One region of the Streptomyces misionensis genome, then DNA from elsewhere that is predicted to be linked to it. Evidence: riboswitches for the same ligand, from Rfam matches in the RefSeq annotation. Region 1 holds a riboswitch; the other holds the start of a gene.

Region 1 (3,390 bases):
CCGCGTACTTCCTGCGCCATGGTCCGTTCCTTCCATCGATTGCTTACGGTGCAGACCCTACGCGCGTCCGACCAGGGACGGGACGGGCCACGGCGTCGACCGTTGATCTTTCCACCGGTGGGCCGCCGTACCCGCCGGACGGAGCCCGCCGCGCCCGGCCGGCGGCCGACGGTGATGGCAATCTCTTTGCGGGCCGCAGGCAATCGCCTGGTGTGTGCGCTTGCCCGGCCGTGCCTCAATGGAGGCATGCTCGCTGATGGCCGCAAGGGACGTACCGCATTCCTGTTCTCGGCCGGTGACCCGCCGCCGCCCGGGACGGGCCGTGAACTGGCGGCGGCGTTCCCTCTGTTCGCGAAGACGCTGGACGAGGTGTGCGGGCGTCTGGGCCCGTATCTGCAACTGCCGCTGAAGAGCGTGATGTTCGCGGCCCCCGGCACCCGGACGTCGGCGCTGCTGGACCGGGTGCCGTTCGCGGGCCCCGCGGTCTTCGCGCTCCAGGTGGCGCAGTACCGGCTGCTGAGCGGCTGGGGGGTGCGGCCCGATGTGCTGTTCGGGCACGCGGCCGGGCGGATGGCCGCCGCGTACGCCGCCGGGGTCTTCTCCCTTCCGGACGCCTGCCACGCGGTCGGCACGCTGGCCCGGCTGCTGGACGGCGCGGGCGGCGACGGGGCGCCGGGCGAGGTCCTCGCCGCCTACGGCCGTACGCTCGCCACGCTCCGTCCCCGCCCGCCGCGGCTGCCCCTCGTCTCCGACGTCACCGCCCGCCCGGTGGCCGCCGAGACCGCCGATCCGGGGTTCTGGCTGCCCGTGGCGCCGTCCCGGTTCGCGGACGCGGCCGCCCTGCTGCACCGGGAGGGGGTGCGTACCTGGCTGGAGCTGGGCCCGGAGGACGGCCTCATCCGCGCGCTCCCCGGCTGCCTGCCGCCGGGCACCAGCGCCGGCTCGGCCCGTGCCGTGGCGCGGGACTGGGCGGTGCTGGCGGCGGACCGGGGCGAGCACCTCGGGAGCACGCGGGCCTGACGAGGACGGTCCAGGCCGGTGGGTCAGGCCTGTACGGCCGGCAGCAGGCCCGTCACCGGTGCCACGAGGTCGGTGATCTGGTGCAGTTCGCCGAGGCGGTTCAGCTCGCTCACCTGGTTCAGGGACTTGAGCTGCTCGGAGACCTTCGGCATCCGTGCCTGCTGCTCCGCGGGCAGGTCGCCGGCGGTGACCGTGTCGAGCACGGTCATGGGGTTGAGCCGCCCGGTGTGCGCGGCGCTCGCGTCGGCCGCGTTGGCGAGGGGGGCGGCCAGGCCGGTGACCCCGGCGGCGAGGCCGAGGGCGGCGACGATACGGCGTGTTGACTTCATGTCCTCAGCAACGGCGGCGGTCCCCGGCCGGACACGGGCGGTGGCCCCCGCTCACCCGTGAGGCGGAGCCGGCCCCGTGCGCTTGCCGAGGTGGCCGGGCCGGAGGAGCCTCGTAGAGGGGCCCCTTCGGCCCGGCCGCGCGGCGGGCCGCGAGCGCCTTGAGGAGGTCACCATGGGCAGCGCCACAGGCTCCGCCTTCGACACCGAGACACTGCGCCGGGGCATCGAGGGAACCACCGGGAACTCCCTGCTGGCCCTGTACGCGGACGACGCGGAGGTCCGCATCGTCGACCACAACACCCAGCCGAGCCATCCACGGGTCCTGCACGGCCGCGGTGAGATCGCCGCGTTGCTGGACGACATCTACGGCCGCGACATGACGCACAAGCTGGACCAGTGCGTGGTCCAGGGCGATCAGGCCGCGTTCACCGAGTCCTGCCAGTACGGGGACGGCACCCGGGTCCTCGCCGAGTCCATGATCACACTGCGGGACGGGAAGATCTCCCGGCAGATCCTGATCCAGGCATGGGACGAGTAGGCAGACGGTTTGCGCGGTTCCAGGTCAGCACCCGGCTGACCTGGTCGTTCTCGGCCCGCGCGGGCCTGGGACGGGCGCGGCCCCGGCGGCGGGGGCCGGTCTTGGCGGCGAGCCTGCCGGTGTCCGCGGCCCTGCTGCGGTCGGCGCTGAGGACGCTGCGCCCGCGGGCTCCGCTGGCGCGTGCCCGGCGCCGGCGGCGGCCGTGAGCGCCTCGGTTAGTCTGTACGCGGGCCGTGACTGGCGCTGAGGTGGAGCACCACCGGGGAGCGGTCCGTGGTGGATGCCGCGCGCCTGGGCGTAAGACTCGATCCAGCTCAGGAGTGTGCCGCATGACCCAGGCCCGTCTCATGGACGGAACCGCCCTCGCCCGCCGCATCGTGGAGGACGCCGCGCGCCGGGCCGCGGAACTCACGGCGCGCACCGGCGTCGTCCCCTGTCTCGCCACCGTGCTGGTCGGCGAGGACCCGGCGTCCGTCACCTACGTCCGGATGAAGCAGAACCGCTGCCGCAAGGCCGGCATCGCCTCCCGCCACGTGGCCCTGCCCGCCACCACGACCACCGATGAACTGGTGCGCACCCTGCGGGAGTTGTCGGCGGACCCGGAGGTGCACGGCATCCTGCTCCAGCACCCGATGGGCGAACACGTCGACGAGCGGGCCGCGTTCGAGGCGATCGCGCCGGAGAAGGACGTCGACGGCGTCACCTTCGCCTCCTTCGCCACCATGAGCTTCGGTCTGCCGGGCTTCGTGTCCTGCACGCCGGGCGGCATCCTGCGGCTGCTCGACGAGTACGGCGTCGACCCCGCCGGGAAGCGGGCCGTGGTGGTGGGCCGCAGCGCGATCCTCGGCAAGCCGGTGGGCATGCTGCTGCTGGCGCGGGACGCGACGGTGACGTACTGCCACTCGCGCACCCGGGATCTGTCGGCGGCGGTGCGCGAGGCGGACATCGTCGTCGCGGCGGTCGGCCGGCCGCGGCTGATCCGGGGCCAGGACATCAAGCCCGGCGCGGTCGTGATCGACGCCGGCTACAACCCGGGCAACGTCGGCGACGTCGACTTCGACTCGGCCGTGGAGCGGGCCTCGCTGATCACCCCGGTGCCGGGCGGCGTGGGTCCGATGACCATCGCGACGCTGCTGGAGCAGACGGTCACGGCCGCGGAGACGGCCGCCGCCCGCCTCGCGACGGCCTGAGGAAGGACGGCTCGGAGCGCCGGGCGCGACGTCCCGGCGCTCAGGGACCGGTCCGGCCCGCCCCCGTCAGCCCGTCCTGGGAGAGACCCCCGCCCGCTCACCCCATGGTGAGCACCATCCGGAACCGCGCCTTCCCGGCCAGCATCTTCTGGAACGCGGCGTCGGCGTCAGCGAGCGGGGTCTTCTCCGTCATGGGGCGGATGCCGTGCAGCACGCTGAAGGCCATGGTGTCCTCCACGTCCTTGGAGGTGCCGGACGGGTGGCCGCGGACGACGCGGCCGGCCATGAGGAGCTGGGCCGGGCTGATGTCCAG
Region 2 (3,390 bases), 2.7 Mb from region 1:
CGCAAGAGCGGCTCAGCCCAGGTCGACTTCCGGGTAGAGCGGGAAGCCCGACACCAGGTCCGTCGCCCGCTGGGCGATCTCCTGCGCGACCTTCTCGTCCAGCACGTGGGCGGCCTTGCTGGGGGCGCCCGACTTGGTGGTGCCCGGTTCGGTGGTGGTGAGGACCCGGTCGATCAGGCCCGCCACCTCGTCCATCTCCGCCGTGCCGAGGCCGCGGGTGGTCAGGGCGGGGGTGCCGATGCGGATGCCGGAGGTGTACCAGGCGCCGTTGGGGTCGGCCGGGATGGCGTTGCGGTTGGTGACGATGCCGGACTCCAGGAGCGCCGCCTCGGCCTGACGGCCGGTGAGGCCGTAGGAGGTCGCCACGTCGATCAGGTTGAGGTGGTTGTCCGTGCCGCCCGTCACGAGGGTGGCGCCCCGCCGCATCAGGCCCTCGGCGAGCGCGCGGGAGTTGTCCACGATCCGCCGGGCGTAGTCCTGGAAGGAGGGCTGCCGGGCCTCGGCCAGGGCGACCGCCTTGGCGGCCATGACGTGCGGCAGCGGACCGCCGAGGACCATCGGGCAGCCGCGGTCCACCTGGTCCTTGAGGGAGTCGTCGCACAGCACCATGCCGCCGCGCGGGCCGCGCAGCGACTTGTGGGTGGTGGTGGTGACGATCTGGGCGTGCGGGACCGGGTCGAAGTCGCCGGTGAGGACCTTGCCGGCGACGAGGCCGGCGAAGTGGGCCATGTCGACCATGAGGGTCGCGCCGACCTCGTCGGCGATCTCGCGCATGATCCGGAAGTTCACCAGGCGGGGGTAGGCCGAGTAGCCCGCGACGATGATCAGCGGCTTGAACTCGCGGGCCTGGGCGCGCAGGGCCTCGTAGTCGATGAGGCCGGTGGCCGGGTCGGTGCCGTAGGAGCGCTGGTCGAACATCTTGCCGGAGATGTTGGGGCGGAAGCCGTGGGTGAGGTGGCCGCCGGCGTCCAGGGACATGCCGAGCATCCGCTGGTTGCCGAAGGCCTGGCGCAGCTCGGCCCAGTCGGCGTCGGTGAGGTCGTTGACCTGGCGGGCGCCGGTCTTCTCCAGGAAGGGGACCTCGACGCGGTCGGCGAGCACCGCCCAGAAGGCGACGAGGTTGGCGTCGATGCCGGAGTGCGGCTGGACGTAGGCGTGTCGGGCGCCGAAGAGTTCCCGGGCGTGCTCGGCGGCGAGGGACTCGACGGTGTCGACGTTGCGGCAGCCGGCGTAGAAGCGGCGGCCGACGGTGCCCTCGGCGTACTTGTCGCTGAACCAGTTGCCCATCGCGAGGAGGGTGGCCGGCGAGGCGTAGTTCTCCGAGGCGATCAGCTTGAGCATCGCGCGCTGGTCGGTGACCTCCTGGCCGATGGCGTCGGCGACCCGCGGCTCCACGGCGCGGACCACGTCGAGCGCGGCGCGGAAGGCGGTGGACTCGGTGGACAGGGGCTCTGGCATGGGGACCTCCGGACGGTGTGCGTTCAGCGTTCACGTTCGGCCCAGGCGCACGGCACTGATTTCCCGCGAGGCCGCTCCCCGATGGTCCGTCCCATCCCAGCGCGCCAGTCACGGCCCGTGCCTCAGCGTACCGGGCGGGCGCGGGGCGGAAGATCCGGCGTCCACCATGCGGGCGAGGGCGGCCGGAAATTCGCTTGCCGGTCCGGCGTTCCACCCTCAAGATCATCAAGTTCGGAAATCAAACTAACTTCTGAAGCTTGGATGAAGATGCGAAGACTCTGTCTGCTGCTGGTGGCGGTCCTGGCCGCGGTCACCGGGGTGGTGGCCCTGCCGGCGTCGGCCGCGTTCGCGGCGTCGGCGCCGCCGTCCTCCACCGGCCAGCGCTGGGCCCTCAAGGTGAACGGGCTCTACGTCGCCGCCGAGGTGAACGACTCGGGCGACCAGAACGGCAAGCTGCGGGCCCGCTCGACCTCCGTCGGCAGCTGGGAGACCTTCAGCCTGCACACCGACAACATCCCGGGCGTGGGCTACGGCACGACCATCACGCTGCGCAACGAGGAGAACGGCCTCTACGTCACCTCCGAGATCAGCACCACCGGCAGCCAGGCGGGCATGCTGCGCGCCCGGGGCACCAACACCGGCTCCTGGGAGCGCTTCTACGTCGTCCCGCAGAGCGACGGCACGTACGCGCTGAAGTCCGCCGCCAACGGTCTCTACGTCACGGCCGAGTTCAACTACACCGGCGGCGACCAGGGTCTGCTGCGCGCCCGTTCCAGCACGGTCGGCAGCTGGGAGCGGTTCACCTTCGAGAAGGTCGGCGGCACCGGCGACACGGCGGCGCCGCCCGCGTCGGCCGTAAAGGCCTCGGGACGGCACGACATCGCCTCGTGGAACCTGTGCGCGAACAACAACACGAGCGCGGCGTGCAAGCTCCAGTACGCCGACGCGGACACGGTGGCCTCCGGCGTCGCCGGTGACCTGGCCGGTTCGCTCGGCCACCGGCCGGAGGCGATCTTCTTCCAGGAGATCTGCGAGAAGGCGGTCAAGCCGCTGGAACTCCAGCTGGAGAGCCGGCTCGGCGGCGGCTGGGACGTGCGGTTCGCACCGACGTACTACAAGGTCGTCGACGCGAACGGGTCGACCGACCCGGCGCTCATGGCCCAGAAGTCCTGCATGGACAGCACCAGCGGCACCGACCGCGGCTCCTTCGGCATCGCCCTCGCGGTCAAGGACACCAACACCTGGTACCGCGGGTACACGCTGCCCTCCCCGGCCGGCAAGGAGCAGCGGCCCGCGCTGTGCGCCACCGTCCCCGAGGACGGGACGGTCTACTGCGACGCGCACCTCAGCAGCGGCCACTACCTCGACGCCAACGGCAAGGAGGCCGGCGACGACCCCGACGGCACCAAGCGCAAGGAGCAGGCCGCCGCGCTGCGCTCCATCGTGGACGGTCTCCAGGGCGCCGGGTACACGGCCTTCTACGGCGGTGACCTGAACACCACCACGGCGGACGTGTCCTACCTCGACACCCTGTACTCCGGCCACCAGGAGTGCGGTCAGGCGACCCCGGACGCGGCGCACACCGGTGCGCCCACCGACGGCAACAACAAGATCGACTACATCTTCGGCCCGGTCGGCCCGTCGTACGGCTGCGAGGTCGTGGACCCGGGCCTCTCGGACCACCGGGTGATCCACGCGACCGTCACCTTCTGAGCCCGCTCCGCGCGCCGGCCCCTCGGTTCGCCGGGGGGCCGGTTCCTCAGAGGATGACGTGCGGCAGGAAGCGGGCGTACTCGTCGGTGACGGGGCCCGCCGACTCACGGATGCCGAGGCCCGCAGGTTCGCCGTCGACGACCCAGGCGCCGAGGACGACGTGGTTGCCGTCGAAGACGGGCAGCGGGGCGAGCTGCTGGTAGCAGCAGGGGTCGGGGC

The links. Region 1 has a riboswitch for ZMP and ZTP ahead of BLW85_RS35180 (bifunctional 5,10-methylenetetrahydrofolate dehydrogenase/5,10-methenyltetrahydrofolate cyclohydrolase). Riboswitches for the same ligand answer to the same signal wherever they lie in the genome.
Region 2: linked by a shared signal. The riboswitch ahead of BLW85_RS23850 (glycine hydroxymethyltransferase) and the one ahead of BLW85_RS35180 (bifunctional 5,10-methylenetetrahydrofolate dehydrogenase/5,10-methenyltetrahydrofolate cyclohydrolase) in region 1 are both predicted to bind ZMP and ZTP.

Annotation. Positions count from the first base shown of each region.
Region 1 covers NZ_FNTD01000004.1:7,560,146-7,563,535, reverse strand. Annotated here, with positions in the region: gene BLW85_RS35200 (S-(hydroxymethyl)mycothiol dehydrogenase) at 1-20, opposite strand, end outside; gene BLW85_RS35195 (acyltransferase domain-containing protein) at 247-1,020, shown strand; gene BLW85_RS35190 (hypothetical protein) at 1,044-1,349, opposite strand; gene BLW85_RS35185 (nuclear transport factor 2 family protein) at 1,522-1,887, shown strand; ZMP/ZTP riboswitch at 2,111-2,191, shown strand; gene BLW85_RS35180 (bifunctional 5,10-methylenetetrahydrofolate dehydrogenase/5,10-methenyltetrahydrofolate cyclohydrolase) at 2,217-3,077, shown strand; gene BLW85_RS35175 (alcohol dehydrogenase) at 3,175-3,390, opposite strand, start outside.
Region 2 covers NZ_FNTD01000004.1:4,861,840-4,865,229, reverse strand. Annotated here, with positions in the region: gene BLW85_RS23850 (glycine hydroxymethyltransferase) at 13-1,458, opposite strand; ZMP/ZTP riboswitch at 1,491-1,580, opposite strand; gene BLW85_RS23845 (fascin domain-containing protein) at 1,720-3,171, shown strand; gene BLW85_RS23840 (glutathionylspermidine synthase family protein) at 3,218-3,390, opposite strand, start outside.